2 regions of the Streptomyces sp. PL-25 genome follow, and region 2 is predicted to be linked to the other one. Evidence: riboswitches for the same ligand, from Rfam matches in the RefSeq annotation. Region 2 holds a riboswitch; the other holds the start of a gene.
What was found. Region 2 has a riboswitch for glycine ahead of gcvT (glycine cleavage system aminomethyltransferase GcvT). Riboswitches for the same ligand answer to the same signal wherever they lie in the genome.

Region 1 (15,235 bases), 4.2 Mb from region 2:
GACCCGACCGGACTAGCCCCATCCGGCCCCCTCGAACCATCCGAAGGGACCCCGCGGTGGAGGTGAACCGCTCGCGCGGGTGACGCGTCTTGAATCTGTGAGAGACGGTGCCGCGAAATTCCTGCGGAATCACGTCCGCGGGGCAACACTGGTTTCAGTCCGACTCATCAAACGGGGGGCGGCCATGGCCGATGCCGACAGCCGCAGGACACAGACGACAGCCATCCCGGACCACACGACACAGCGAGAGATCCCGCCCATGTGCCAGCACCAGACACCGTGTCCGTCAGCCGACTCCGCCGACCGGGAGTCCGCCCGTCTCGTGGCGCACCACCCGGAGCAGGGCTGGAGCCTGCTGTGCAACGGCGTGCTCCTCTTCGAGGACACCGGTGAGCTGCTGCCGGACGGGCAGATCATCGCCCCGCACCGCCCGCTGGGCACCGACCGGGTGATGACCGCGGCCTGAGCACGACGGGCGGCTCCGTCACACGGACCGCCCGCCCACCACGGGGCCGGGACGCACACGCCTGTGCGGCCCGGCTCTCGCGCGCCTCACCACGGGCGGGCTGTGCTCGAACCAGTCGAACGCCGCGCCGGACCGATGCGCGCCGTCACGCTCGCCGTCCCCCGCAGACTCCCGGCCGTAGTGGTGCGCCTCGTCCAGGCACACGGACAGTCCGGCCCGGCCCGAGCCGATGTCGCCCCGGCCGCCCGTACGGCAGTCCGGGTGCCGCTCCCGGCGGCCGACGAAGGCGTGGCCGGGCCGGTCGAGGCTGTCGCCGGTCGCGGTCAGCGTCAGCCACCCCGGGCGGCGACCGAGCGACCAGGAGTCGTCCGGTCTGCCGCGCGGGGGGGGGGGAGCCACCGCGGTGCGAGCGCGGGCCCGTCGAAGTCGTCGCGGGCCGGTTCGGGCGGCAGCGGGTGCCAGGCGGCGGAGGCCGGGCGCCGCTCGCGGACCGGGCCGGCCCGCGGCCGGCCGTCCACCCACTCGACGGGCACCAGGAAGGTCTCCCGGCCCAGCACATGGAACTCGGGAACTCCGGGGAAGTACCCGCGCGGACGCGTCCCAAAGATGCCGGACATTTCGCCATGGCCGGCGAATCTTGCGAAGCAACCCGCGCCGCAGGGGCGGCCCGCGGACGCGAACAAGCGACCGGCGGCGATACGCGGCGCCTGCGTGCGCGGGGCCGCGGACGACGCACGCGGGCGGCGCACCCGGGGCCCCGCCCCGACCGGTCCGCCTGCGCGGCGTCAAGAACGGCCGACCGCACGTCAGGGCCGTGTCAAGGGGTGCGGTCCGGCGCGCGCGGGGTCCTAGCGTGGAGGTCATGGGGTACGGCTACGAGACTCGGCGGGGCGTCGGCGCACCCGCGCGGCGGTCCGCGCCACCGGCGGGCGACCGCCACTGGGCCCGGGAACTGCACACCGCGCTGCGGTGCGCTGCGGCGCTGCTCTGCCTGCTGCTGCTGATCGACGCGGGCACGGGCGCGCTGACCTGGTGGCGCGGGCTGCTCTGGCTCACGCTCGCGCTGCTGCTCCTCGGCGTGCTCTGTCCGCCCCGGGTGAGCGCGGGCGAGGGCTGGCTCTCCTGCCGGACGCCGCTGCGCCGCCGCCGGGTGCGCACCGACTCGCTGGTGTCGGTGCGGGTCGTGGACGGTGTCTCCCGGCGACTGGTCCTGCGGGACGCCCTCGGCGGCCGCGTCGAGATCGATCCGCGGATCCTGGTGGACAACCCCGGCCTCTGGTACCACCTGGCGGAGGACGCGCGGACATCGGCGGCGCGCGGCCTGCTGCGCTGCGGGACGGACGCGCTGCGTGACCTTGAGGAGCGGGTGGACCGCGAGACGACACGCACCGTGTTCCGGATCTCGGGCCTCGAACCCTGACCAGGACGCCCCGCCGACCCTCATCCGGGGGCATCCGCGCAGGTGGGACGGGGCTGTTCTTAACGGAAGATTGACGCCCGCCCGGCCCATCACGCATGGGCCCGCACATCACTCTCCGCATACGCTGGTGCCCCGTCCGCAGGCCGGCCGGACTCACACGCCGAGCCGTCGTCCGGCCCGGCCGCACCTTTGGAGCAGGGCCGATGGCCACCACCGAGCACCCTCCCAGCCGGCTCCACGCCTGGATGCTGAAGGGCCTGTCCGACATGGGCAAGGGCGTGCAGCAGGGCCCGCACGCCGCGCCCGAGCCCCCGCACAAGGGGCAGCGCTGGTGGCGGGTCATGTGCCTGACCGGGGTCGACTACTTCTCCACCCTCGGCTACCAGCCGGGCATCGCGGCACTGGCCGCCGGGCTGCTCTCGCCGGTCGCCACGCTCGTCCTGGTGCTCGTCACCCTCGCGGGCGCCCTGCCGGTGTACCGCAGGGTCGCCGAGGAGAGCCCGCACGGCCAGGGTTCCATCGCGATGCTGGAGCGCCTGCTGTCGTTCTGGCAGGGCAAACTGTTCGTGCTGACCCTGCTCGGGTTCGCCGCCACCGACTTCCTCATCACCATCACCCTGTCGGCCGCCGACGCCTCGACGCACCTGGTGGAGAACCCCCATCTGACGAACGTGCTGCACAGCCACCAGATGCTGATCACGCTGATCCTGCTGGCGCTGCTCGGCGCGGTGTTCCTCAAGGGCTTCCTGGAGGCGATCGGGGTCGCGGTCGTCCTGGTCGGCGTCTATCTGGCGCTGAACGTCGTGGTGGTCGTCTCCGGCATCTGGCACGTCGTCACCGCCGGGCACCTGGTCACCGACTGGACGGGCGCCCTGACCGCCCAGCACGGCAGCGTCTTCGCCATGGTCGGCGTGGCCCTGCTGGTCTTCCCCAAGCTCGCGCTGGGCCTGTCCGGCTTCGAGACGGGTGTCGCCGTGATGCCGCATGTGCGCGGTGACGCCGGTGACACCGAGGAGCGGCCGACCGGCCGGATCCGGGACACCAGGAAGCTGCTCACCACGGCCGCCCTGATCATGAGCTGCTTCCTCATCGCCACCAGCTTCATCACCACGCTGCTGATCCCCGCGGCGGAGTTCAAGCCCGGCGGCGCGGCCAACGGGCGTGCGCTGGCCTACCTGGCGCACCACTACCTCGGGAACGCCTTCGGCACGGTCTACGACGTCTCGACCATCGCCATCCTGTGGTTCGCGGGTGCCTCCGCGATGGCCGGGCTGCTGAACCTGATGCCGCGCTACCTCCCCCGCTACGGCATGGCCCCGCACTGGGCCGGCGCGGTGCGCCCGATGGTCCTCGTGTTCACACTGATCGCCTTCCTGGTCACCTGGATCTTCGACGCGAACGTCGACAAGCAGGGCGGCGCGTACGCGACCGGTGTGCTGGTGCTGATCAGCTCGGCGGCCATCGCGGTGACCATCGCCGCGCACAAGGCCGGCCAGCGCGGCTGGACGGTCGGATTCGCGGTGATCTCGGCCGTGTTCCTGTACACGACCGTGGTCAACGTCATCGAGCGCCCGGACGGCGTGAAGATCGGTGCCTGCTTCATCGCCGGGATCATCCTCGTCTCGCTGCTGTCGCGGCTGGCCCGTGCCTTCGAGCTGCGGGTGACCAGTGTGACGCTGGACCCGATGGCGGAACGTTTCGTCAGGGACATCGCCAGCCGCAAGATCCGGATCATCGCCAACGAGCCCGACCGGCGCGACAAGGCCGAGTACCGCGACAAGATCGAGCAGATCCGCTCCGACAACGACATCCCCGACACGGATGACTTCGTCTTCGCGGAGGTCACGGTCACCGACCCGTCCGAGTTCGAGTCGGGCCTGACGGTGCGCGGCGAGGTCCTGCACGGCCGCTACCGCGTCCTGGCCCTGGAGTCGGCCTCCGTCCCCAACGCCCTGGCCGCGCTGCTCCTGCGCATCCGCGACATGACGGACCGCACCCCGCACATCTACTTCGAGTGGACCGAGGGCAACCCCTTCCACAACTTCCTGCGCTTCTTCCTCTTCGGGCAGGGCGAGGTCGCCCCGGTCACCCGCGAGGTGCTGCGCGAGGCCGAACCGGACCCGGCCCGGCGCCCCCGCGTCCACACCGGATGAGCACACCCCGGCACTCGCCGCCGCCCCTGCGTCCGCCGCGCCGGTCCGGGGCCCTATCGTGACCGGCATGCAGTCCTACACCATCGGCCAGGCCGCCCGCCTGCTCGGCGTCAGCCCGGACACCGCCCGCCGCTGGGCGGATGCGGGCCGGGTGGCCACCCACCGCGACGAGGGCGGGCGGCGGCTCATCGACGGGCGGGACCTCGCCGCCTTCTCGGTCGAACTGGCCAAGTCCGGCGGCGAGGAGGACCCCTCCTACACCTCGGTCCGCAACGCCTTCCCCGGCATCGTCACCGCCATCAAGCTCGGCGACGTCGCCGCGCAGGTCGAGATCCAGGCCGGCCCGCACCGCCTGGTCTCGCTGCTGACCCGGGAGGCCGTGGAGGAACTCGGCCTGGAGGTCGGCATGGAGGCCACCGCCCGGGTGAAGTCGACGAACGTGCACATCGACCGGACGTGACCGCCGGGCGGGGCCGGTCCTCCGGCCGCCGCTCAGGCCGCCACGGCGCCCGCGCCGTATCCGCCGTCCACCCGGATCGCCCTGATGCCGCTGACGTAGCGCGCCCCGCAGCGGTCCTGCGGAAGCACCAGCTGCGGTCCGTCGCCGTCCAGCGGTACGTCGTCCAGGGCCACCGCGAGCAGCACCGGCGCCGCCCCGAAGTCCGGGTCGATCTCCGCCCAGGACAGCAGCGTACGGTGCCCGTCCGCGCCCGCGACGTCGATCAGGAACCGCAGCCGGTCCTTGCGCCGGGCCGGGTCGAAGCCGGGCCCGGCGTCCGCCAGCACGTCGTACAGCCGGGGCCCGGCGAAGCGGTGGCGCCGCACCCCGCTGGTCGCGCAGTCGAAGCTGACCCGGGCCCGGTGTTGGGGCCAGCCCAGCAGGTCCGGCACGGTCAGACGCGCCGGTCGGGTGAGGTCACCGGTCAGGACGAGTTCGGCGAGCGGCACGGCCACCACCTCCGGCAGGTCCGTACCCGCGGGACGACACCGTACAAACGCACATGCGACCCTGAGATACGGAAGCACCAGCTCATGCGAAGCAACAGGAGACTTATGCCTCGCACTTGCGGCAGTATCATCGCGGCACGGCCCCGCACGGCCGTGCCAGGGCGCGACACCTTTCTTTTTCGTGCACGACCAGAGGAGTAGACCCGTGATGACCCGTTCCGTGCGCCGGACCCGGACCCTGCAGGTGGCCGGTGCGGGAGCCGTGGCCCTGCTGGCCCTCAGCGCCTGCTCCTCCTCCGACTCGTCCTCGTCCTCCGACGCGCCCTCCGGCGGCTCCTCGGCCTCCTCAGCCCCGAAGCTGTCCGGCACCGTGACGGTCTTCGCCGCCGCGTCCCTGAAGGAGAGCTTCACGACGCTCGGCAAGGAGTTCGAGCAGCAGCACCCCGGCACCAAGGTGGCCTTCAACTTCGGCGGCAGCGACACCCTGGCCGCGAGCATCACCAGCGGCGCCCCGGCCGACGTGTTCGCCGCTGCGAGCGCCAAGACGATGAAGATCGTGACGGACAAGAAGGACGAGGGCGCCGCGCCCGTCACCTTCGTCCGCAACCAGCTGGAGATCGCCACCCTGCCCGGCAACCCGGACAAGATCGCCTCCCTGAAGGACCTCACCAAGTCCGGTCTGAAGGTGGTCCTGTGCGACAAGACGGTGCCGTGCGGCGCCGCCGCCCAGAAGGCGCTCACTGCCAGCGACCTCAAGCTCACCCCGGTCTCCTACGAGCAGGACGTCAAGAGCGCCCTGACCAAGGTGGAACTGAAGGAGGCCGACGCGGCCGTCGTCTACAAGACCGATGTGCACGCGGCCGGTGACAAGGTGGAGGGCGTGGAGTTCCCCGAGTCGGCCAAGGCCGTCAACGACTACCCGATCGCCCCGCTGAAGAACGCCCCCAACACCGCCGGCGCCAAGGCGTTCATCGAGCTGGTCACCTCGGCCGAGGGCCAGAAGGGTGCTGTCCCAGGCCGGCTTCCTCAAGCCGTGACCGTGACCGACAAGGCCGGCGCCGTGACCCGCGGAGGCGGGGCACGGCGCCGGCGTGCCGTCCGGGGCGTGCCGCTGCCGCTGCTGCTGCCCGCCCTGGTGGGCCTCGCCTTCCTGCTGCTGCCGCTGCTCGCCCTGCTGATCCGCGCGCCCTGGCGCAGCCTGCCGGACCAGCTGACCAGCACCGAGGTCTGGCAGGCGCTCCAGCTCTCGCTGGTCAGCGCCACCGCAGCGACCGCCGTGAGTCTGGTGCTGGGCGTGCCGCTGGCCTGGCTGCTGGCCCGCACCCGACTTCCCCGGCCGCGGCCTCGTCCGGGCCCTGGTGACCCTGCCGCTGGTGCTGCCGCCGGTGGTGGGCGGTGTGGCGCTGCTGCTGGCGCTCGGGCGCAACGGCGTGGTCGGGCAGTGGCTCGACTCCTGGTTCGGGATCACGCTGCCCTTCACCACGGCCGGTGTGGTGGTCGCGGAGGCGTTCGTGGCCATGCCGTTCCTCGTCATCAGCGTCGAGGGCACGCTGCGCGCCGCCGACCCGCGCTACGAGGAGGCGGCCACCACGCTCGGCGCGTCCCGCTTCACCGCGTTCCGCCGGGTCACCCTGCCGCTGATCGCGCCCGGCATCGCGGCGGGCGCGGTGCTGGCGTGGGCGCGGGCGCTCGGCGAGTTCGGCGCCACGATCACCTTCGCCGGGAACTTCCCGGGCCGTACGCAGACCATGCCGCTGGCCGTCTACCTGGCGCTCCAGGACGACCCGGCCGCCGCCATCGCGTTGAGCCTGGTGCTGCTGGCCGTGTCGATCGCGGTCCTCGCGGGTCTGCGGGACCGTTGGATGACGGCGTCCTCATGAACCGAGCCGCGCCGCGCCTCCCGCTCCCTTCCCGCTCGCCCTCCCCTCCCCCGGACGGCCCCGCATCCTGGACGATCGCCTCATGACCGACATCGACGAGACCGCGCACCGGGTCCGCGCAGGCGACGGGCCCGACACCGGACTCGACGCCCACCTCGTCGTCGACCGGGGCGGCTTCCGGCTCGACGTGCCCCTGACCGCCGCGCCCGGCGAGGTCGTGGCGCTGCTCGGCCCGAACGGCGCCGGGAAGACCACCGCCCTGCGCGCCCTGGCCGGACTGGTCCCGCTGACCGGCGGGCGGCTGCGGCTGGACGGCGCCGAGCTGGAGCGCACACCGCCGGAGAAGCGCCCGGTCGGGGTCGTCTTCCAGGACTATCTGCTCTTCCCGCACCTGTCCGCCCTGGACAACGTGGCCTTCGGCCCGCGCTGCCAGGGCGCGACCAGGGCCGAGGCCCGCGCACAGGCCGGCGAGTGGCTGGCGCGCATGGGCCTGGCCGATCACGCCGGGGCCAAACCGCGCCGGCTCTCCGGGGGCCAGGCCCAGCGGGTGGCCGTGGCCCGCGCGCTGGCCACCCGGCCGCGGCTGCTGCTCCTGGACGAGCCGCTCGCCGCGCTGGACGCCCGCACCCGGCTGGAGGTGCGCGCCCAGCTCCGCCGGCACCTCGCCGAGTTCGAGGCGGTGGCCGTGCTGGTCACGCACGACCCGCTGGACGCGATGGTGCTGGCCGACCGGCTCGTGGTCGTCGAGCACGGCCGGGTGGTGCAGGAGGGCACCCCCGCGGAGATCGCCCGCCGGCCGCGCACCGACTACATCGCGCAGCTCGTCGGTCTGAACCTGTACCGCGGGCGCGCCGAGGGGCACCTGGTGCGGCTGGAGTCCGGCACCGCTCTCACCACCACCGAGAAGCTCACCGGACCGGCCTTCGTCGCCTTCCCGCCGGGCGCGGTCACCCTCCACCGGGAGCGCCCCGCCGACACCAGCGCGCGCAATCTGTGGCGCTGCGAGGTCGCCGGTCTGGAGACGCACGGCGACCGGATCCGCGCCGACCTCACCGGCGAACTCGCCCTCGCCGCCGATCTGACGACGGTCGCCGCCGCCGAGCTCGGGCTGGAGCCGGGCGCCGGGGTCTGGGCGGCCGTCAAGGCGGCCCAGACCCACGCCTACCCGGCCTGACCCGGGCGGGCCCGCGCACACGGGAGGGGCCCCGCGCCGGCCGCTGCGGGCCGGGGCGGGGCCCCTCGTGGACGTACCGTCCGCTCAGTCCTCGTACGCGTCCAGCGGCGGGCAGGAGCAGACCAGGTTGCGGTCGCCGAACGCCTGGTCGATCCGGCGCACCGGCGGCCAGTACTTGTCGGCCGTGGAGACACCGGCCGGGAAGACGGCCTCCTCGCGGCTGTAGGCGTGCTCCCACTCGCCGCCGAGCGCGGCGGCGGTGTGCGGGGCGTTGCACAGCGGGTTGTCGTCGGCGGGCCAGGCGCCCGAGCCGACCTTGTCGATCTCGGCCCGGATCGCGATCATCGTGTCGCAGAACCGGTCCAGCTCGGCCAGGTCCTCGGACTCGGTCGGCTCGATCATCAGCGTCCCGGCCACCGGGAACGACATCGTCGGCGCGTGGAAGCCGTAGTCGATCAGCCGCTTGGCGACGTCGTCCACGCTGACACCGGTCGCCTTGGTCAGCGGACGCAGGTCGATGATGCACTCGTGGGCGACCAGACCGCCGGGGCCGGTGTAGAGCACCGGGAAGTGCGGCTCCAGGCGCTTGGCGATGTAATTGGCGGACAGCACGGCCACCTGCGTGGCGCGCTTGAGGCCCTCGCCGCCCATCAGCCGGACGTACGCCCAGGAGATGGGCAGGATGCCCGCCGAGCCCCAGGGCGCGGCGGAGACCGGTCCCACGCCCGTCTCCGGGCCCGCGGCGGGCTGGAGCGGGTGGCTGGGCAGGTACGGCGCGAGGTGCGCGCGTACGGCGACCGGGCCGACGCCGGGACCGCCGCCGCCGTGCGGGATGCAGAACGTCTTGTGCAGGTTCAGGTGCGAGACGTCGCCGCCGAAGTGGCCCGGCTTGGCGAGGCCGACCAGGGCGTTGAGGTTGGCGCCGTCGACGTAGACCTGGCCGCCGGCCTCGTGGACCTGGGCGCAGATGTCCGCGACGTGCTCCTCGAACACACCGTGCGTGGACGGGTAGGTGATCATCAGCACGGCGAGCTGCTCGCGGTGCTGCTCGATCTTGGCGCGCAGGTCGTCGACGTCGACCTCGCCGTCCTCGGCGGTCTTCACCACGACGACCTTCATCCCGGCCATCACCGCGCTGGCGGCGTTGGTGCCGTGCGCGGAGGACGGGATGAGGCAGACGGTGCGCTGCTCGTCGCCGTTGGCGCGGTGGTAGCCGCGCACGGCGAGCAGACCGGCCAGCTCGCCCTGCGATCCGGCGTTCGGCTGGAGGGAGACCTTGTCGTAGCCGGTGACCTCGGCGAGCCGGTCCTCCAGCTCGCGGATGAGGGTGAGGTAGCCCTGCGCCTGCTCGGCGGGGACGAAGGGGTGCAGCTGGCCGAACTCGGGCCAGGTGACCGGCTCCATCTCGGTGGTCGCGTTGAGCTTCATGGTGCAGGAGCCCAGCGGGATCATGCCCCGGTCCAGCGCGTAGTCGCGGTCGGCGAGCTTGCGCAGGTAGCGCAGCATCGCCGTCTCGGAGCGGTGCTGGCTGAAGACGGGGTGGGTGAGGTAGGCGTCGGTGCGCAGCAGGTCCTGGGACAGGACCTGGCCGGCGGCGGCGTCCAGCGCGTCGATGTCGCCGGTGGCGCCGAAGGCGGACCACACGGTCCGCAGCTGGGCGCGCGTGGTGGTCTCGTCGCAGGCGATCGAGACGTGGTCGGCGTCGACGAGGCGGAGGTTCACGCCGCCCTCGCGCGCGGCGGCGACGATCTCGGCGGCGCGGCCCTCGGCGCGGACCGTCAGCGTGTCGAAGTACGCCCCGTGGACGACGGTGGCGCCGCCCGCCTTCAGGCCCTCGGCGAGGACGGCGGCGTAGCGGTGGGTGCGCAGCGCTATGTCCTTCAGGCCCTCGGGCCCGTGGTAGACGGCGTACATGCCGGCCATGACGGCGAGCAGCACCTGCGCGGTGCAGATGTTGCTGGTGGCCTTCTCGCGGCGGATGTGCTGCTCGCGGGTCTGGAGGGCGAGGCGGTACGCCTTGTTGCCGTCGGCGTCCACGGAGACGCCGACCAGGCGGCCGGGCAGGCTGCGGGCGAACTGCTCGCGCACCGCCATGTAACCGGCGTGCGGTCCGCCGAAGCCCATCGGCACGCCGAAGCGCTGCGTGGTGCCCACGGCGATGTCCGCGCCCAGCTCGCCGGGGGACTTCAGCAGGGTGAGGGCGAGCAGGTCGGCGGCGACGGTGACCAGGGCGCCCAGCGCGTGCGCCTGGTCGATGACGGGCTTGAGGTCGCGGACGGCGCCGGAGGCGCCGGGGTACTGGAGGAGGACGCCGTTGATGTCGCGCTCGGCGAGCGCCGCGGGGATGCCGTCGCTCAGGTCGGCGACGACGACCTCGGCACCGGCCGGCTCGGCGCGGGTCTCGATGACGGCGATGGTCTGCGGCAGCGTGTCCGCGTCGACCAGGAAGAGGCCCTTCTTGTTCTTGCCCATGCGCCGGGACAGCGCCAGCGCCTCGGCGGCGGCGGTGCCCTCGTCGAGCAAGGAGGCGCCGGAGGTCGGCAGACCGGTGAGGTCGGCGACCACGGTCTGGAAGTTCAGCAGCGCCTCCAGGCGGCCCTGCGAGATCTCCGGCTGGTACGGGGTGTACGCCGTGTACCAGGAGGGGTTCTCCATGACGTTGCGCAGGATGACCGGCGGGGTGAACGTCCCGTAGTAGCCGAGTCCGATCATCGAGCCGAGGACCTGGTTGCGGTCGGCGAGGGAGCGCAGCTCGGCCAGCACCTCGGCCTCGGTGCGGGCGCCGGGCAGGTCCAGGGTGTCGGCGTTCTTGATCACGTCCGGCACGGCGGCGGCGGTGAGTTCGTCGAGCGAGCCGTAGCCGACCTGCGCGAGCATCTTGGCCCGCGCCTCCTGGTCGGGCCCGATGTGGCGCTGCTCGAAGGGGATGCCCTGTTCGAGCTCGGAGAGCGGAATGCGCTGGGCGGTCATTGCGGAGGCCTCCTGGTCTGACGCGACCTTCGAGGGACACCACGGCGCGGGTGTCCCGACGGCCTCCCCCTCTGTCATCTCAACCTGAGAGCTTCACCGGGTCGTCTGCGGGCGCCCGGCTTTCACCGTCGGTGAGAGCGGACGCCGTCGACACCCGCTCTGCTTTCCAGAGTGACCTCGTCCGTGCGGTACGTGGGCCTGAGAGATTCCGGGGAGGATTTGCTCCTTCGGCGCCTCCGGTGTTGCTGGAGGACTCTCCCGCACGGGGTCAGCAGCCGCTGCCAGGGTACCAGCGGGCCGGGAGCCCGAGCCTTCGAGTGGCCGCCCCGCCTAATGTGCTCTTTTGTAGTGCTTACGGATGAGTTGCGACCCTGTGGAGGGACCGTGCTGACCGAGATCGATCCGCGCAACCTGATCGGCCGCAAGGCGTTCGACTGCAACGGCCACAAGATCGGCACGGTGGACGAGGTCTACCTCGACGACGCGACCGGTGTGCCCGAGTGGGCGGCCATACGCACCGGCCTGTTCTCCCGGGACGCCTTCGTGCCCCTGGAGCCCAGCGAACTGGTCGAGGGCGCCCTGCGCATCCCCTTCGACCGCGCCCTGATCAAGGAGGCGCCGGACTTCGGCGTCGGCCGCCACCTCTCCCCGGAGCAGGAACTCCAGCTCTACCACCACTACGGCCTCGACGTGACACCTCCGGTCGCTCCCCCGGACCGCGACTTCGGCAAGCTGGCGGGCTCCGGCACGGAGGAGCCCTGAGCAAGCCCCGGCCCGCACACCCCCTCCGCACCTCCCTCCCGCACTCACCGGCTCCCTGCCCTCCCTGTCCTTCCCGCGCCCGGCCCCGGTCGCGGTCGCGGTCGCGTACGGCCCGGTTCCCGTCCCGCCGGCTTCACCCACCCCGGCACCGGGCCGCACCGACCGCACCGCCGGCCTGGCCCTGCCACGCACCACACCACACCGCACTGCTGCTCATCCGACGCCCAGCGCGGTCCCGCCCCCGGGGGCGCCCGCGGCGCCCTTCGTGCCCGGGGCACCCGCAGTTCCGGTTCCGGGGGTGGCCGCCGTATCGGCCTCGGCCTCGGCCGCCGGTTCCGTCGCCTCCGCCGGTCTTCGCCGTACCAGCGGCAGCGGATCCGCCGGTTCCAGAGCCGGGTCGTCCACGCGGAAGGTCCTGATCCGCCCCGGCGCCGACTGCGGTGTCTCGAAGCGGACCGTGACCCTGCCGACGCCGCTGCCCTGCACCCAGCCGTGTCCGTGCTCGCTGTGCCGTACGTCGTGCCCCGCGGACCAGTGCCGCTCGGCGGGCTCCGCCGGTTCCGGTGCCGGTTCGTCCACGGGCTCCGCCTCGGGACTCTCCGCCGCCCCGCCGGCCGCCTGGGCGAACAGATCCTCCTGGGTGTAGTCGGCGAGCCCGGACACGCCCACACCGAGCAGCCGCACTCCGCCGGTGGTGTCCACCGAGTCCAGCAGCCGGGCGGCTGCCTCCCGCACCACCGCGGGGTCGTCGGTGGGCCCGCGCAGCGTCTCCGACCGGGTCAGCGTGGAGAAGTCGTACCGCCGCACCTTGAGCACGATGGTCCGGCCCGACAGCCCGGCCCCACGCAGCCGCCCCACACAGCGGTCGGCCAGCCGCTGCACCTCCAGGCCCACCCGCAGCCGGTCGTGGATGTCGATGTCGTAGGTGTCCTCCACCGACACCGACTTCGTCTCCCGCTCGGCGACCACCGGCCGCTCGTCGTGGGCCAGCGCCATCCCGTACAGCGCGTGCCCGTGCGCCTTGCCCAGCAGGCGCACCAGCTCGTCCTCGCCCGCCTCGGCGAGCTCGTCGACGGTGTGGATCCCGGCCCGGCGCAGATGGTCCCCCGTCGCCGGTCCCACGCCCGGCAGCGTCCGCACCGACAGGGGGCCGAGGAGGGCGCGCTCCGTGCCCGGTTCGATGAGGACGAGACCGTCCGGCTTGGCCCGCTCCGAGGCGATCTTGGCGAGCATCTTGGAGGCGGCCAGGCCGACCGAGCCCGTCAGCCCCGTGACGGCCCGGATGTCGGCCCGCAGCCGCGCTCCCGCCAGCCGGGCCGATTCCGCGTCCGAGGCCGCTCCCCCGGCCTCCAGGTCCACGAACGCCTCGTCCAGGCTCAGCGGCTCCACCAGCGGGGACAGCGCCCGCAGCAGCCCCATCACCTGCTCGCTGATCGACCGGTAGAAGCCGAAGCGCGGCACCAGATACGCGGCGTTCGGTGCCAGGCGGCGCGCCTGGGCCATCGGCATCGCGGAGTGGACGCCGAAGACCCGCGCCTCGTACGACGCGGTGGCCACCACACCGCGCGGGCCCAGGCCGCCCACCACGACCGCCTTCCCGCGCAGGCTCGGCTTGGACGCCTGCTCCGCCTGGGCGAAGAAGGCATCCATGTCGAGATGCAGGATCGTCGGCGCGCTTCTCACATCTCCGATGCTGCACCACGCCACTGACAATGCCCCCGGCGCGGCGCACGACGCGCGCTCACGCGGCCGTCCGCGACCGGGATCCGGCCCGCCGCCGAGCGGGCCCGGGGGCGGTCAGACCGCCCGGTTGCGGCGTCTGGCCAGCTCGTCCCCGGGGTTGTGGCCGACCAGGGTCTCACCGGTGTCGACACGCTCGCCGTGCAGCTGCGACAGGGCGCTCTCCACATCGCGCCACACCACTCCGACGGCGATGCCGAAGATGCCCTGGCCGCCCTGGAGCAGGGCGTGCACCTCGTCGGGCGAGGTGCACTCGTAGACCGTCGCGCCGTCGCTCATCAGCGTCATGCGCTCCAGGTCGCTGAACCCCTGCCGGCGCAGGTGCTGCACGGCGGTCCGGATGTTCTGCAACGAGACACCGGTGTCCAGGAACCTCTTGACGATCTTCAGGACGACGACGTCGCGGAAGCTGTACAGCCGCTGGGTGCCGGATCCGTGGGCCGGGCGCACGCTCGGTTCGACCAGGCCGGTGCGGGCCCAGTAGTCCAGTTGCCGGTAGGTGATGCCGGCCGCCGCACAGGCCGTCGGGCCCCGGTAGCCGATTTCCTCGGACGCCATGGACGCCGCCCCTTTGCCGCTCGGCACGGCCGCCGGCCGCTGCGGAGCCTGGTCGGCCGCGCTGTCGTGAAGCCGGTACGGACCGCTTCCCCCGACGTCGATCCCGGGGGCACCCCCAGCCGTACCGTCGCCGCTGCTTCTCACGCCGACCTCCGTCCTTGACCTGCCTCCTCGACGGTAGGCAGTCACCACGGGTGCGTCAACGATCGCCACACTCGGCACGCCGAGTGATAATCACCCTAAGAGTGGTTTCCCGTGCCCCACCGCGGGGAAAGGCTAGCCGAATGCCCTCGTGAGGGGCTCAAGGGCACCCCGGCCGACCGCTGGCACATGCGGCTGTTCTCACTGGCTGCTGGTGCCGAAGTCCTCCGGCGAGATCTGGTCGAGGAACTCGCGGAACTTCTCCACCTCGTCCTCCTGCTCGTCCGGGATCGCGATGCCCGCGTCGTCGAGCACCGTGTCACTGCCGTAGATCGGCGTGCCGGTGCGCAGCGCGAGCGCTATGGCGTCGGACGGGCGGGCGCTCACCTCCACTCCGCTGGCGAAGACCAGCTCGGCGTAGAAGACGCCCTCGCGCAGATCCGTGATGCGTACTTCCGTCAGCTCCTGGCCCACGGCTTCCAGCACGTCCTTGAACAGATCGTGGGTCAGCGGACGCGCGGGGGCCATGCCCTGCTGCGCGAAGGCGATCGCCGTCGCCTCCCCGGGGCCGATCCAGATGGGGAGGTAGCGGTCGCCTCCCACTTCACGCAGGAGCACGATCGGTTGGTTGGAGGGCATTTCGACCCGGACACCTACGACATCGAGCTCGTTCACACAGCAACCCTAGGCCGTGCCCGGGACGTTTGGGTAGTCGGGCCGGGAACGGAAGGCCGATCCGGCCGCCGGACGGCCGCCCGGCACCCTCAGGGCAGCCGCACCCCGAGCGCGGTCTGCACCAGCGCCGAGTGCAGCCTGACCGTGAGCGCGGCCAGCTCCTTCGTACGGTCCTCGGCGTGCACCCTGGTCTGCGGGTTGCGGTGCCGTCTGAGCGGAGCCACCACCTGGTCGACGAGCCCGGCCTCCCGGTCGGCTGCGGCCTTCATCACCCGCAGATGACGGGGTTCGATGCCGAAACGCCCCAGCTCGCGGATGAGCGAGGCGACGGTGACGGTCTCGGCGTCG
Region 2 (15,235 bases):
ACCTCGGTGTCCGGGCCCGCAGACCTCAGTGCCCGTGCCCGTAGACCTCAGTGTCCGTGCCCGCAGACCTCAGTGCCCGTGCCCGTAGAAGGGCCTGACCTTCTCCCGCAGCCATACGGCCACCGGGTCGTCCGTGACGTCCAGGAGGATCAGGTTGACCGGCCAGGCCGGGGGCGCCGCCGCCAGGGCGCGGCCCAGGGCGTCGAGCGGGCGGGCCCGCGCCTCGTCGTCCGCCGAGGCCAGCTCGACGCCGACGAACAGGACCGGGTCGGCGGTCTCGACGGCGGCCAGGCAGCGGCGGGCGGTGCGCACCACGCCGGTGGCGTCGAACTCGGCGGAGGCGGCGGACAGGAAGTCCACCGGGTCGTCCTGCCAGTCGGGTTCGTAGAGCCGGACCCGGCCGCCGGCGGCGGGGCCGTCCAGCGCGGTGCGGCCGGCCCGGCACAGTTCGGCCACGGCGGGCGGCGGCAGCGGCATTCCGGCCACGCCGTCCGGGTTGAGCGCGATGCCGACCTGCGCGGGCAGCCCGCGGGCGAACTCCACGGCGGGCGCGACGGTGTACGCCATGTGCGCTCCGACGACCCGGCGGAACTGCTCCTCGGAGCTGAAGACCGGTACGTACGCCTGGCCGTCGATCTCCAGGGTGGGCAGGTCGAGCGGGCCGCTGTCCGGGCCGCCGCCGTTCGGCAGCGGCACCCAGAGGAAGCTGCGGCCGAGCACCTCGATGACGCGGCCGCCGGCCGTCGGGATGCCGAGGGCCGCGGAGAGCACCTCCTCCAGCTCGTTGCCGGGCCACCCGCCGTGCGGGTGGGGGTGCGCCTGTGCCGGGAAGTTCCCCGGAATGTCCGCGGAGAAGTCCGCCGGGAAGTCCATCTGTCTACCGCCTGCCGGAAACCACTGGTGTGACCGGAAGGTTATCGGGTGCCGGGGCCGGGCCGGCCGGTGAAGGCGATCCGGCGCAGCCCGGCCGCCGCCGCGCGGTCCAGCAGCACCGCCGAGTCGCAGCCCCCGGGCAGTTCGCCGCGCTCCACCGCGGCCAGCAGCCGGGCGACGGACCTGCGGTGGCGGCCGAAGGCGTAGCGCGAGACCCGGCGGCCGCGCTCGCGCTGGCCGGCGAGCGCCGCATCGGGGGCGACGTCCAGCAGGACCAGGTGGAGGGCGCCGCCGCGGCGGCGGGCGGCGCGGGCCAGCCAGCCGCGCACCCAGCGCTGGGTACCGCAGTCGTGGACCACGACCCCCTCGCCGCCGCGCAGGGCGCGGCGCAGCGCGGCGTAGTGGGCGAGGCGGACCAGCGGCCGGTAGAGCGCGTAGGGCAGGCGGTGCGCCAGGCGGGCGTCCCAGCGGTCGCGGGTGTCCTGCGAGTCGATCCGGGGGCCGTGCGCGGCGCGGCGCATCAGCGTGGACTTGCCGCCGCCGGGCAGTCCGGTGACCACGACCACGTCGCGCGGTCCGAAGAGCAGGGCGCGCGGGGCGCGGCCGGCACGCTCGCGCAGGTCGCGGACCAAGGGGGCCGGGGGCCCGTCGCACCGCTCGCGGGCCGGGGCCCCCGGCTGTCCCGGCAGGGCGGGGGCCCGGGTGGTCGCGTACGCCGGCGCGGTCCTGTTCACCGTCATCGTCCTCCCCGGGGCGGTGACGGTTCACCTTCCCCTTGAGTGTAAAGAGAAGGTAATGGACGGTGTCTGCCGTTTCCGTGCGCGTTCTGCCACAGCACGGTTACAGATCCGGCCTGCCGCGAGGTGTCCCGGCATGCAATGATGTGCGCGCCAACTGCATACCGGCCGTTTGAATCCGCGCGGGAGAGTCCCCGGCAGCGTGTCTGCCCGGGGCGCCGAAGGAGCAAGTCCCTCCCTTGAATCTCTCAGGCACCGTTACCGCGCGGGCGAGGCACATCTGAAAAGCGGGCCGCCCGCCCTGCCGCGGCGGCCCCACCCAAGGTGCAAGCCGTGTCCGTCCGTCCTGCGGCGGTCATGGCGAACCTCTCAGGTTCCGATGACAGATGGGGAGGACACGCCCCGTCCTCGCCCGCCATGCCTGGGAGACCGACCGATGAGCAGTTCCGTGTCCCGTCCGCTCCGTCACACCGCCCTCGACGCGGTGCACCGCTCGCTCGGTGCCACGATGACCGACTTCGCCGGCTGGGACATGCCGCTGCGCTACGGCTCCGAGCGCGACGAGCATGTCGCCGTGCGCACCCGGGCCGGTCTGTTCGACCTGTCCCACATGGGCGAGATCACCGTGACCGGCCCCCAGGCCGCCGCCCTGCTGAACTTCGCGCTGGTCGGCAACATCGCCTCGGTCGGCGTCGGACGCGCCCGCTACACCATGATCTGCCGCGCGGACGGCGGCATCCTGGACGACCTGATCGTCTACCGGCTCGCCGACACCGAGTACATGGTGGTGGCCAACGCCTCCAACGCCCAGGTGGTGCTGGACGCGCTCACCGAGCGGGCGGCGGGCTTCGAGGCCGAGGTCCGCGACGACCGGGACGCCTACGCGCTGCTCGCGATCCAGGGCCCGGAGTCCTCCGGCATCCTGAAGTCCCTCACCGACGCCGACCTGGACGGCCTGAAGTACTACGCGGGCCTGCCCGGCACGGTCGCCGACGTGCCCGCGCTGATCGCGCGCACCGGCTACACCGGCGAGGACGGCTTCGAGCTGTTCGTGAAGCCGGAGCACGCCGTGGAGCTGTGGCAGGCGCTGACCAAGGCCGGCGCGGGCGCGGGCCTGGTGGCCTGCGGTCTGTCCTGCCGCGACACGCTGCGCCTGGAGGCGGGCATGCCGCTGTACGGGCACGAGCTGACCACCGGCCTGACCCCGTTCGACGCGGGTCTGGGCCGGGTGGTGAAGTTCGAGAAGGAGGGCGACTTCGTCGGCCGCGAGGCGCTGGTGGCCGCCGCCGGGCGGGCCGAGCAGGCCCCGCCGCGCGTCCTGGTCGGCCTGGTCGCCGAGGGCCGCCGGGTGCCGCGCGCCGGGTACTCCGTGGTGTCCGGCGGCGAGGTGATCGGCGAGGTCACCTCCGGCGCCCCCTCCCCCACCCTGGGCAAGCCGATCGCCATGGCCTACGTCGACGCCGCGCACGCCGCGCCGGGCACGGCCGGGGTCGGCGTGGACATCCGGGGCACCCACGAGCCGTTCGAGGTCGTGGCGCTGCCCTTCTACAAGCGGCAGAAGTGACACCGTCGAGCCACGGCCGACGGTGATCCGGGTCACCCGGCCCGCCTCACGCATGCCCCGCGCACTCCCTCATTCACCACCACTGACCCGCGTACAGGAGAATTCAGGCATGAACAACCCCCAGCAGCTGCGCTACAGCAAGGAGCACGAGTGGCTGTCGCCCGCCGAGGACGGCGTCGCGACGGTCGGCATCACGGAGTTCGCGGCCAACGCGCTCGGCGATGTCGTCTACGCCGACCTCCCGGCGGTGGGCACCACCGTGACCGCGGGCGAGACCTGCGGCGAACTGGAGTCGACCAAGTCGGTCTCCGACCTGTACTCCCCGGTCAGCGGTGAGATCACCGAGACCAACCAGGACGTGGTGGACGACCCGTCGCTGGTGAACTCCGCCCCCTTCGAGGGCGGCTGGCTGTTCAAGGTCCGCCTCTCGGAGGAGCCGGCGGACCTGCTCTCCGCCGACGAGTACACCGCGCAGAACGCCGGCTGAGGGGCGGAGGGACACCGATGAGCGTTCTCGACACCCCCCTGCACGAGCTGGACCCGGACGTGGCCGCCGCGGTCGACGCCGAGCTGCGCCGCCAGCAGTCCACGCTGGAGATGATCGCCTCGGAGAACTTCGCTCCGGTCGCGGTCATGGAGGCGCAGGGCTCGGTCCTCACCAACAAGTACGCCGAGGGCTACCCGGGCCGCCGCTACTACGGCGGCTGCGAGCACGTCGACGTGGTCGAGCAGATCGCGATCGACCGGGTCAAGGCGCTGTTCGGCGCCGAGCACGCCAACGTGCAGCCGCACTCGGGCGCCCAGGCCAACGCGGCGGCGATGTTCGCGCTGCTCAAGCCGGGCGACACGATCATGGGTCTGAACCTCGCGCACGGCGGGCACCTGACCCACGGAATGAAGATCAACTTCTCCGGCAAGCTCTACGACGTCGTCGCCTACCACGTGGGCGAGGACGGCCAGGTCGACATGGCCGAGGTGGAGAAGCTGGCCAAGGAGTCCAAGCCGAAGCTGATCGTGGCCGGCTGGTCGGCGTACCCGCGGCAGCTGGACTTCGCCGCGTTCCGCCGGATCGCGGACGAGGTCGGCGCGTACCTGATGGTCGACATGGCGCACTTCGCCGGTCTGGTCGCGGCGGGCCTGCACCCCAACCCGGTGCCGCACGCCCATGTGGTGACCACCACCACCCACAAGACGCTGGGCGGCCCGCGCGGCGGTGTGATCCTCTCCACGGCCGAGCTCGCCAAGAAGATCAACTCCGCGGTCTTCCCCGGTCAGCAGGGCGGCCCGCTGGAGCATGTGATCGCCGCCAAGGCGGTCGCCTTCAAGGTCGCCGCGGGCGAGGACTTCAAGGAGCGCCAGCGGCGTACCCTGGAGGGCGCCCGAATCCTGGCCGAGCGCCTGGTGCAGGAGGACGCCAGGGCGGTGGGCGTGGACGTGCTGTCCGGCGGCACCGACGTGCACCTGGTCCTGGTGGACCTGCGCCACTCGGAGCTGGACGGCCAGCAGGCCGAGGACCGCCTCCACGAGGTCGGGATCACCGTCAACCGCAACGCGGTCCCGAACGACCCGCGGCCGCCGATGGTCACCTCCGGCCTCCGGATCGGCACCCCGGCCCTGGCGACCCGCGGCTTCACGGCCGAGGACTTCACCGAGGTCGCGGACGTGATCGCCGAGGCGCTGAAGCCGTCCTACGACGCCGAGGCGCTCAAGGCCCGGGTGAAGGCCCTGGCCGACAAGCACCCGCTGTACCCGGGTCTGGACAAGTAAGACACCCCGAGGGGCACCGCGCACCGGCCGGCGACCCCGGCACGGCACCGCGCGGTGTCCCGCCCCTCGCACCACCCCCCGCATTGAGGAGTCCCCCCGTGGCCATCTCGGTCTTCGACCTGTTCTCGATCGGCATCGGCCCGTCCAGCTCCCACACGGTCGGCCCGATGCGCGCGGCCCGCATGTTCGCCCGCCGGCTGCGGAGCGAGGGGGTCCTGGAGCCGGTCGCCTCGCTGCGCGCCGAGCTGTACGGCTCCCTCGGCGCCACCGGCCACGGCCACGGCACCCCCAAGGCGGTGCTCCTCGGTCTGGAGGGCGACTCGCCGCGCACGGTGGACGTGGAGAGCGCCGACGACCGGGTCGCGCGGATCAAGGAGTCCGGCCGGCTGAACGTGCTCGGCGAGCACGAGATCGCGTTCTCCTTCGACGACGACATGGTCCTGCACCGCCGCAAGGCCCTCCCCTACCACGCCAACGGCATGACCCTGTGGGCGTACGACGCCTCGGGCACCGAGCTGCTCACCAAGACGTACTACTCGGTGGGCGGCGGCTTCGTCGTGGACGAGGACGCGGTGGGCGCCGACCGCATCAAGCTGGACGACACGGTCCTGAAGTACCCCTTCCGCACGGGCGACGAGCTGCTGCGCCTGGCCCGCGAGACCGGTCTGTCGATCTCCGCGCTGATGCTGGAGAACGAGCGTGCCTGGCGCACCGAGGACGAGATCCGCGCGGGTCTGCTGGAGATATGGCGGGTGATGCAGGCGTGCGTGACGCGCGGCATGAGCCGCGAGGGCATCCTGCCCGGCGGCCTGAAGGTGCGCCGCCGCGCGGCCGTCACCGCCCGCCAGCTGCGCGCCGAGGGCGACCCGGCCGCCCGCGCCATGGAGTGGATCACCCTGTACGCGATGGCGGTGAACGAGGAGAACGCGGCCGGCGGCCGGGTGGTCACCGCCCCCACCAACGGCGCGGCCGGCATCATCCCCGCCGTCCTGCACTACTACCTGAACTTCATCCCGGGCGCCGACGAGGAGGGCGTGGTCCGCTTCCTGCTGGCGGCCGGCGCGATCGGCATGCTCTTCAAGGAGAACGCCTCCATCTCCGGCGCCGAGGTCGGCTGCCAGGGCGAGGTCGGCTCGGCCTGCTCGATGGCGGCGGGCGCGCTCGCCGAGGTGATGGGCGGCACGCCCGAGCAGGTGGAGAACGCCGCCGAGATCGGCATGGAGCACAACCTCGGCCTGACCTGCGACCCGGTCGGCGGCCTGGTCCAGATCCCGTGCATCGAGCGCAACGGCATGGCCGCCGTCAAGGCCGTCACCGCCGCCCGCATGGCCCTGCGCGGCGACGGCTCCCACAAGGTCTCCCTCGACAAGGTCATCAAGACCATGAAGGACACCGGCGCGGACATGTCGGTCAAGTACAAGGAGACGGCGCGGGGCGGGCTGGCGGTGAACATCATCGAGTGCTGAGGTATAGGCCCTGACCAGCGCGTTTCTATCTTTCAGCGCTGTCGGGGCCTTTCCTGCTTACACGGCGGAAAATCCCTGGAAACGCCCTGGGACAGACGTGAAAGTCCCTGAAAAGTCCCTGGGGTTGTCCCCGCTGAACTCTTCATCCACGCTGGGCACGGGTCGTCTCAGGGCCGCCCGGGGCGGGCCCTGAGAACCGTCTCGGCGGCGGAACGGAACCACGTACGTCCGTAGCGAGATCTGCGCATCACGAGTTGCGATCGCCCGTTCCGCTCTGGTGTTCCTCAAACTGCACCGCGTCGGCAAGAGGCGTGCGCGAGGCTCCAGCCGCGTTCGGGGCACCGGAGACCGATGCACTGGCGGCTCCCTCGTCAGACCGCCCGGTCTCAGTTCCAGTGGTGCGCAGAGCTTCGCGCCCGACCAGATTCGCGTGCGAAGCCCCATGAGCAACGGCGTTGTGCTGCCGGTTCGGAAACGTCAAGGAGCGCTCTTCGGCACAGGGCGCCGGGTGGTACTGCATCACCGCCTCTTGGTGCGGGTCCCAGAATCACCGCCTCTTGGTGCGGGTCCCAGACCCATATCCACGACGTGCGCACAGGATGGGCAGTTCGTAGACCGGCTCGGCGTACGGGCTGATCTCTTCCCCTGTTGAGTCTTGCGTGGCTGCAAATGTCACGAACCATGTGGAACTACTAGCGGGGCCCGTCATGCCGAGTGAGGCCTGGACGTCATTCCTGTGCGGAGGTAGTCAACTCCATCATTGCCTGATAGTAGGTCTCGCCGTCAATTTCACCGTCCTGATATTGGCGCATGAGCTCGTCGACTTCGGCTTTTAGTTCTGCCCGGTCCATCCTTGTCTCCCGATATGTTGGATTCGGCGGCATCCTAAGTCAGACAACTCACCTTCGACGTGGCCGCCCGGCTTGGTGGGGTTGGAGTTTAGATCGGCGTGGACTCGGGGCTATGAGTCCATTTCGTCCTCGGCCTCGCACCAATGATCTCCGCTGTGCTCTGGCTCCAGGCGGCAGCGCACCCCTCCCAACTTGCGTCGGCCGTACGGAAAGTACAGGGCGTCGCACCAATTGTCGGAATCGGCCACGTGCAATCCCTCCTCTCGCTGGCGCCTGATGGACGCCGGCATCCTGCTCGCCATCTGAAGGATGTGTCATCCGTCCGCTGAGTACGGCCTCGGAGTCGGTCGGGAGATCTGGAGACCGGATCCTTCCTCACGATCATTCCACAGCTGGAGCACTTCAGTTGGTTGGTCGTGTATGGCGGGAGCGGGTACGGGGCCTGGCGGGGCATCGCCACCCGGTTCGACAAGACACCCGAGAGCTACGTTGCCAGCCTCCACCTCCGCGCCTCGATGATCTGGATCAAGGAGCTCACCAAGACCACCCCTTGATCACGACCAAATACGCTCCCTAACTTGATCTTTAACCTGTTGGCGGTTCCGCGTCCCAGCGGAAAGAGGCACGGTCCTGGTCGATGTGGAGGAGGAAGTTGCCAACAGGCCCTGTCGGCGACACCAGGGTTAGGGCACTTTCGATGCGATCGTATGCGTCGTCGAGCCGTTCGAACTCTTCAGCCTCGAGGATGGCGTTGAGCTCGTCGAACCAGGGCCTGAACTGGCTGAAGGCAGGCTCAGGGAAGAAGCGTCCACGCTGCCAAGGCATGCCTGCCTCATCGACGGTGATCGTGCCGACGCGAGTACCGCCGTGCAGGAGCTGCCACTCGCTGTCGGGACCGGTCATTCTGCTCCTTCCCTGATTTTTGGTCTCGGAGTCCGAACGACCCGTCGTACTTGATCACTCGGATTAGTAACCGCCGTACGTGCGGGCGGCCTTCGGCCGAGCATGTGATCCGACCAAGGAAAGCACAAGCTCAGCGCGAAGGCCGTGGGGATGAGTCTGTCGCATCACGCTGTCCGGCAGGATCCGTTCGCGGGACTGTCACGCTTCCGGGGTGAGTTCTACTCCTGTCTGACCCGGCGTGCGGACGCACTGTTCGAACTCGCGGACGCCGTGTTGTGCGCGGATGGTCCGGTGCGGTCGTTGGTGGAACTGTCACTGGTCGGTGAACACCGTCGCGGGCACGGCGCGCACTACGATGCCCTGTCCGCGGGCCGGGTCGATGTGGCCCGACTGCGACGGGGGCCGTGGCCGCGATGCCTCTGCCGCGGGCGGCGGACGGCCGGCTGGTCCTGGCCGCCGACCTGACCTGCTGGCTGCGGCCCAGCACCCACACCTCACCGCAGCGGATCCTGTGCCACACCTACGGGCGAGGCAAGGATCAGCACATTCCCGTGCCCGGCTGGCCGTACTCGGTGATCTGCGCGCTGGAGACGGGCCGCAGCTCCTGGACGGCGCCACTGGACGCACTACGCCCTTTCGCCTCTCCTTCCTCGCGCCGTTCGTCGGCGCGCCCATCATCACACTGGAGATCACACATGTATCTGGCTGACCAGGCCATCCAGCTCGCGTACGACCCCGGGATCAAGCCCAACGAGGGCGGTCTGCCGGGTCTGTCCGTCCTCAAGCAGGTCATGGGCAGTATCAACCTCTTCGGCATCGTCGCGGTGGTGGGCGCGCTCGCCGTCAGTGCGGGCGTGTGGGCCTGGGGGCATCACTCCGGCGGCCACCAGGCCGAGGCCAACGGGAAGAAGGGCGTGCTCGTGAGCGCGGGCGCGGCTCTGCTGCTCGGCGCGGCGAACGGTGTGGTCGCGTTCTTCAGCACGCTGGGTTCGCAGGTCCGCTGATGACGATGCGCCCCTCGAACCCCAGCGACGCATCGCGCGTCCGCCGCTGAGCGCTGCTGGGCACCGCTGTTCTGGTGGTGCTCGTGGCCCTAGCGGGCCGCGCCGCCTATCTCACCCGTGACATCAGGGACTCCCCCGCCACGACGCCCTCGGCGGGAACGCCCACCACGCCGACCGCAACGTCACCGTCCATAGACGGTCCGCAGACCCCTGCCGCGGTCGTGAGTACCGGGCGGTCGGTTTTGCCTGTTCCCCCGGTCACGCACGATCCGGTGGCGTTCGGCAAGGCGGCTGCGCAGGCGCTGTGGTCGTACGACACCCGGGCGTCCTCCCAGCGTGAGCTGCTGGAAGCGCTGCACGGGTGGCTGACCCCGGAGGCCAAGACCGTGAGGGTTCGTGCCGAAGACTGGTCCTGTCGGCATCGTGACTCGCAAGGCGAGGTGGTCAGACCTCTGCTCTGCCGCGGTCGTCGCAGTTTGCCGGCTCGTGCGTTTCGGCTGACGATCACGCCCGGCGGTGATCTGACGTCATTCTGAGATCTCAACGCGAGGCCGGGTATGGCTGCACTCGCAATCCCTCACCTCTGCTGGAACCACTGTTCCGCAGTTCAGGCAAGTCCACTGCTGAGCGGGAACGTTTAGAGCTTCCTTGAGCACGGGCAGTTCGGGCGTGGGAATGTCGGTGAGGCCGCGGGCGGTCTGTTCACGGACGAGGAGATCGGGGTCGCAGAGCAGCGGGTGAGCGTCACGGTGTCGCAGGCTGTCGGCGAGGGTTGCGGCGCGAGCGTGTGCTGCTCCGGCGCGGACGAGGGCGTCGTCGTCGGGGAGAGAAAGATCGGGCCAGTGGCGGGCGAGGAACTGGGCTGTGCGCAAACGGATGCGCGGGCTGAGGGCGGGCAGTCCCGTCACCAGGTGTGTGCCTAGGCAGCTGGGAAGTTGGGCGGTCTCAGCCAGTGTCAAGGCGAGAGTGACGAGCCAGGTGTTGCCGTGCCGCAGGGTCTGGAGGAGCAAGTCGTCATCGATGGCTACGGCGGCGTGTGCGGATGCGGGTGCGCGGGTGCTGGGTTGGTAGAGGAGGCTCCAGTCGGTCTTCTCTGTGTTCTCCTCGTTGAGGCTGCGCAGTTGGGCGCTGATGAGGGTGCTCTCGTAGCCGCAGGCTTTGATGGTGAGGCGGAGAAGGCGTCGGGTCAGTTCCGGCTGGTGTCGTACCGCTGCCGCCGAGATTTTCAATGCCCCGACGGTTCTCATTCCGAGGACGCCGATGAACGCGGCTGCCTCGTCGAGGTGCCAGGCCTGTGCCGGCGCGAGCGTGACGGGTTTTTCGTCGAGGCTGGTCAGAAAATCGAAGAGCGCTGTCATGTCAAAAGCCGACTTGGCCAGCCACGTGAGTGTATCCGAGCTGCCGAGCTGTCGGATGGCCTTAAGAGTGACCGTGTGGCCCAGTCTTGGAAGCTCCACCTCCAGCCACTCCAGTGTGTCCAGGGTGATGTTGGTGGCGATGTCCGCGACGGACGAGACGGTCTCCGGCCGTCGAGGTACCAGATAGGTGACAGCGGCGCGTATGAGCTCGTCGGAGCCGTGGACGCGCCCCGGATCCTCCTCGGCGTCATCGTCGCCGAGACATTCCAGGGCAGTCTGGAGAACGTCGAGTTCATCGTCTGTGAGTTCTCTGCCGTTGCGGTGGGCCTGCTGCTCTAGGCACAGAGCCGTGACGACGGCTTCCAGCCGGGGACTCAGCGCGGCCGCAGCAGCGGACAGCTGTTCCCTCTGTGAGGTGTCGAGGTCCTCGCTGGCCAGACGGATGATGAACTCGGCACGCGGGGATTTGCCCTCGCTCAGATCGATGACGTGCTCAGAGGAAGCTGGCGGATAGCGGTCGGGGAAGGTGGTCAGGCGGTCCAGCTGGGCCTGTCGGTAGGTGTGCAGGGCCGCCTCCGGGAAGACGGCTCCGTCCTTGATCGCGGCGTGGACCAGATCGAGCATTTCGCCGCCCTGGTCGAGAGCAAGGGTGATGAGGGCATCGGCGGCCAGCGAGGACAGGCTCGCGGCCAGCCGCGCGGACTCCGGCCGTTCGACGGCAGCCTGATCCACCCACTGGCTCAGGGCTGCTGCGTTCCGCACGGCCCAGCGTGCCTCCCCGATCTCGGCGAACAGGCGGGTGCGGGCCGTAAGGATGCCCTGGGGAACGTCGGAGATGAATACGCCGGCGGTGGCATCCCAGTGCTCCAGGATGGGCCGTGCGGCGGCAGCGGCTGTACCTGCTGCCTTGCCCCAGTGATGCTGGAGCCGGTCGCTGACCGCGCTATGGGCGTGTTGCCATGGGGTGCTGCCGTGGGCGGCCACCAGCCGGGCGATGTCGTCAAAGCAGTCGAGGAGAACATCGGCGGTCAGTTCGGGGGCGGTGTCCGGCACGGTCAGGGTGGTTCGGCGCATCTCCCACTGGCGGACGCTGCTGTCGATCACCTCCTGCAGCAGGCCGGCGCGTCCCGAGGGGACAGCTCGCACCGGTCGCTGGGCGATGAGCAACACCATCAGTGTGGCCATCAGCGGAATTCGCCACAGGTCGGGTTCGGCGTGCCGGGAGTGTGCAATACGCGCTCTGCGCTCCGCCTTCCACCCGGCGTCCACTGCTTCATCACCCAGCTGCTCGGCCACGGCGGCCAGGAGCCGGTCGAGGGTGTCGGCCAGATGCCAGGGGTCCTGCAGCCGGTATACGGGCAGCCGTAGCAGCCCGGCAGAGTCGAGGCAGGAGTGCCGGGACGTGACCAGGACGTCCAGGTCCGCAGGTAGCCGACCGATGAGGTCGGCGACGGCCTCCACGACCGGATCCCGGTGCCCCAGGGTCTCGTCGAGCGCATCCAGGACCAGGAGGGCCTGGCCCTGTTCGACGCGGGCAAGCAGCGCTTCGGTCAGCAGAGGCTGGGCGTCGCCGAGCGCGGCGCTGATGAGGTCACGAACCTCCAGCCTGTAGGGGCCGGTGGCGGGCAGGCGCGGGATGAGGTCGCGGAGGCGCAGCCATACTGGGACGGGGGCACGGTCGTTCGCGGCCCAGCGCGCTGCGATCAGACGGGACGCCACGGTCTTTCCCGCACCCGGGCGACCCACCAGAAACAGCCGCCCCTGGCGGCGTACCGCGTCGATAAGCCTGTCATCCTTGTTCTCGCGACCGGGCGATGTTGCGCGAAGGTTTTTCGTCATGCCCGGCACGGTCATCGACGTGAGTCCCAGCCCGAGGTCGGCGAGAGGCAGGACGTCCTGCATCTGCGCCCATTGTGCGCGGTAGCGCTTGATGGCCTGCTCGCGGGCTTCCAGCCGGGCCGCGGCAGAACCGGAGGCATCGGCGGTGAGCGGCAGGTGGGCGTCTGTGAGCCAACTCCGCCAGATTCCCTGATCGGAGGAGGAACGCTGCTCGGCCTGGGTGCGGGCTGCGGCACGCAGGGCGCGGAAGGCAGCCTGCCCGTGTCCCGCGGAAACGACGGCCGCGTTCAGACACGCGGAGCCGAGCGCCTCGCCAGGGCCGTTGTCCCGGGCATCCACGACGAGAATCGCGGCTGCATCCAGAAGGCGTTGTGTACCCGAGGCGTCGAGACCGTGCCCGGCGGCCAGTCCCTGCAGCTCCTCAAGGTCTGCGGTAGAGGCCGGGGAGGCTCCGTGGCGTCGGGACACCAGGGCATCAGCCAGGCTCTGATAGGTCGCCCTGCTCCGGGCGACGACGAGAAGCAACTCGTCACCCGGCTTGCACTCGCCGGAGGCGACAGCACGGCACCACTGGTCAACCGTGTCCTGGAACGCCTTGCGCTCGGCTTTGAGTTTCGCCTGTATGAACGCGCGCGTGCCATCGTGGAAGTCGACCACGACGTCGTCGACGTGGAAGTCGGCCTCCATCCGCAGCAGAACCGGAGGCGCATCGGAGCGCAACCACGGGACCGGCTCCCCCAGCAGCCCATAGGCGGCAAGCAGAGCCGCTACTCCGGCCCGGTGGCTGGCGCCCGCTTCGTTGCTCGCCCCGCCGAGCGCGCCGCGCTTCGCTGTCCGCATGAACCGCATCCCTCCCGGAACCGAGTCCCTTCGCCCGGCTTCGCCCAGGACCGACTGGTTCTTCGCGTTGATGCTAAGCCGGACCAAGGACAGACGATGCCGGAGAGGCCCGGCGCCTCCATGACGGCTACCCACCGGAGCACGCCTCATCGGAGCTGCTGGCGCTCATCTACCTGCGCTGGCGGGGCGGCCGATGCTGATACCGAGAGGCATCGGGCGCCCCTGTCAATATCCCACAAGCGGGCTCCTCGGTGAGCACCTCTCAGGGCGACAACTGGATGGCTATCCGAAACTGCTTGTCAACGACGCGCTGCACGGCGGCGCGGCTTCGACTTTCCCGCTTTCCGCCTTTTGCCCAGGAAAGGTCGCGGCTCCGGCTCCGGAGCACGCAAGGACAGGGCGGGGAGGACATCGAGACTGAACTGCCCGAAGGTATTGGTCTTGCCCCAAAGGGGCATCCTCCTCAGATCCTCTTCGTACTCCACGAAGTCCTGGCGGTAGCGGCGGCGGACCTTCTCGGCCGCATCCGTGGTCGCCTCGCCCAACTCATTCCAGGGAACCAGCTCTCGATCCTGCCGAGCCCACCTGTTCATCACCAGGTGATGACGCTGTTCTCGGTGCCACACCCGGCGCCACGCCCCCACCCACGCCTTTTCCTCCGCCTCGGGGACCTCACAGACCTCAAGGAAGGAGCGGAGCTGATCGATGGTGAGCATGGTGGCGCCGTGGAGCATGCGGTGCAGAGTGCTGTGCGGCAGACGGTTGAGTCCCGCCCGCACCTCCATCTCCGCCAGGGGCATGGAGCCCGCGCGATAGTAGAGATGGCGGAGCCCGGCGAGGAGGTCGGCGGAGTTGCCCACCAAATGCGCCTTCGGCACAGTCTTCCCGCCCCGATGGGGATTGGGGCGCTCCAGTGCGCGGGCGTCGCGCCAATATTTGCGAGCCACACTTGCGCTGGCCCCACACGCCTCGGCGTACGCCTCCACAACGGGCAACCGCGGTATAGCCTCACCCGACGCCGCACGGCGCAAGGTGGAAGCGGAGAAGTCGGCAGAGCGCAACTCGGTGCACCTATCCGCGAGCTGGTTATAGGTGAGCCCCGCCTCCGTACGCCATCGGCGCAGGTGCGCAGCAAGCATGAGGTGGCCAGGGTTGGCGCTGCTATCCGGCAACGGCTTCTCGGGACGTCCCATCGCTGCCTCCCCTCAAACCAGGTGGAGAGCGCTCAGGTGGACGCGGCGAGTGAAGCGGAGCGTGGCGATGGCGCCCACGCTGATGACTACTGCCCCGGCTACGAGCTGGAGGACCGTGGTGAGGTCCAGGGACTGCCCTTCCGGGCCGTGGGAGGCGTACAGGGCAGCCGTGGTGAGGACGATAACAATCACCACCACCGCCTCCGTACCGCGCAGGCGGTGAGGTGCGGGCGGCGTGGCGGGATGGGCAGCATGACGAGAGCGGCTCATTGGCAAATCCCCCTCAAGGGTCGTATCGAGGACCGACTGCTTCGCGGCGTCGACAGGATGCGGACTCCTTCGTCACCGAGGGGCGGTGGTAGACGCCCGTTGGTGTGATCAGTAATCCTGCCTCATGAGTTGGGGACGATGGGGAGTTGATTCAGTGGCATCCCGCCCCCTAGGTTCTGTGCCCCGCTGGCTAGCTCACGCTGCAACTCTGCACCGCCCTGACCTGCTGTTTTCACTATCTGGCCAGATTTACCTTGTCAACGGGGTTGGGGTTGAGTCAGCTGTGTCCCTCTTCGGCTTGCTCCCAAGCCCGCACCGGTGCGACGCTTCCTAGACCGGCGTACGGGACGTGATCGTCTCAATTCCCCTCATGCGGACTCCTTCGAAAGCTTCGTGAGGCTCAGGTCGGTGTGGCAACGGATCGTGTGTGGTAGCACGCCGGGCCATCTGTGAGGGCCGGGCCGTTGAGGTCCGGCCCTCACGCGATTTGCAGGATGGATATGCCCAAATCGAAGCTGCCAGCCAGCCTGCGAGCGGAATATCCAGGGCGTCCGTTCGATTGGCTTCCTT

Region 1: linked by a shared signal. The riboswitch ahead of gcvP (aminomethyl-transferring glycine dehydrogenase) and the one ahead of gcvT (glycine cleavage system aminomethyltransferase GcvT) in region 2 are both predicted to bind glycine.

What each region holds. Positions count from the first base shown of each region.
Region 1 covers NZ_CP136997.1:1,051,488-1,066,722, forward strand. Annotated here, with positions in the region: gene R4Z62_RS04630 (DUF5999 family protein) at 260-466, shown strand; gene R4Z62_RS04635 (beta-xylosidase family glycoside hydrolase) at 485-865, opposite strand; gene R4Z62_RS04640 (hypothetical protein) at 1,329-1,886, shown strand; gene R4Z62_RS04645 (APC family permease) at 2,090-4,039, shown strand; gene R4Z62_RS04650 (TOBE domain-containing protein) at 4,107-4,499, shown strand; gene R4Z62_RS04655 (molybdopterin-dependent oxidoreductase) at 4,532-4,996, opposite strand; partial or broken gene modA (molybdate ABC transporter substrate-binding protein) at 5,196-6,024, shown strand; partial or broken gene modB (molybdate ABC transporter permease subunit) at 6,021-6,867, shown strand; gene R4Z62_RS04670 (ABC transporter ATP-binding protein) at 6,950-8,041, shown strand; gene gcvP (aminomethyl-transferring glycine dehydrogenase) at 8,126-11,011, opposite strand; glycine riboswitch at 11,188-11,282, opposite strand; gene R4Z62_RS04680 (PRC-barrel domain-containing protein) at 11,396-11,773, shown strand; gene R4Z62_RS04685 (DNA polymerase IV) at 11,987-13,456, opposite strand; gene R4Z62_RS04690 (MerR family transcriptional regulator) at 13,571-14,215, opposite strand; gene R4Z62_RS04695 (bifunctional nuclease family protein) at 14,414-14,887, opposite strand; gene ftsR (transcriptional regulator FtsR) at 14,977-15,235, opposite strand, start outside.
Region 2 covers NZ_CP136997.1:5,228,520-5,243,754, reverse strand. Annotated here, with positions in the region: gene R4Z62_RS23755 (enhanced serine sensitivity protein SseB) at 70-873, opposite strand; gene R4Z62_RS23750 (AAA family ATPase) at 915-1,613, opposite strand; glycine riboswitch at 1,784-1,884, shown strand; glycine riboswitch at 1,885-2,006, shown strand; gene gcvT (glycine cleavage system aminomethyltransferase GcvT) at 2,047-3,174, shown strand; gene gcvH (glycine cleavage system protein GcvH) at 3,284-3,661, shown strand; gene glyA (serine hydroxymethyltransferase) at 3,679-4,941, shown strand; gene R4Z62_RS23730 (L-serine ammonia-lyase) at 5,040-6,407, shown strand; gene R4Z62_RS23725 (hypothetical protein) at 7,136-7,258, opposite strand; gene R4Z62_RS23720 (hypothetical protein) at 7,844-8,161, opposite strand; partial or broken gene R4Z62_RS23715 (transposase) at 8,312-8,793, shown strand; gene R4Z62_RS23710 (DUF6112 family protein) at 8,857-9,165, shown strand; gene R4Z62_RS23705 (hypothetical protein) at 9,438-9,701, shown strand; gene R4Z62_RS23700 (NACHT domain-containing protein) at 9,693-13,202, opposite strand; gene R4Z62_RS23695 (helix-turn-helix domain-containing protein) at 13,502-14,395, opposite strand; gene R4Z62_RS23690 (hypothetical protein) at 14,408-14,590, opposite strand.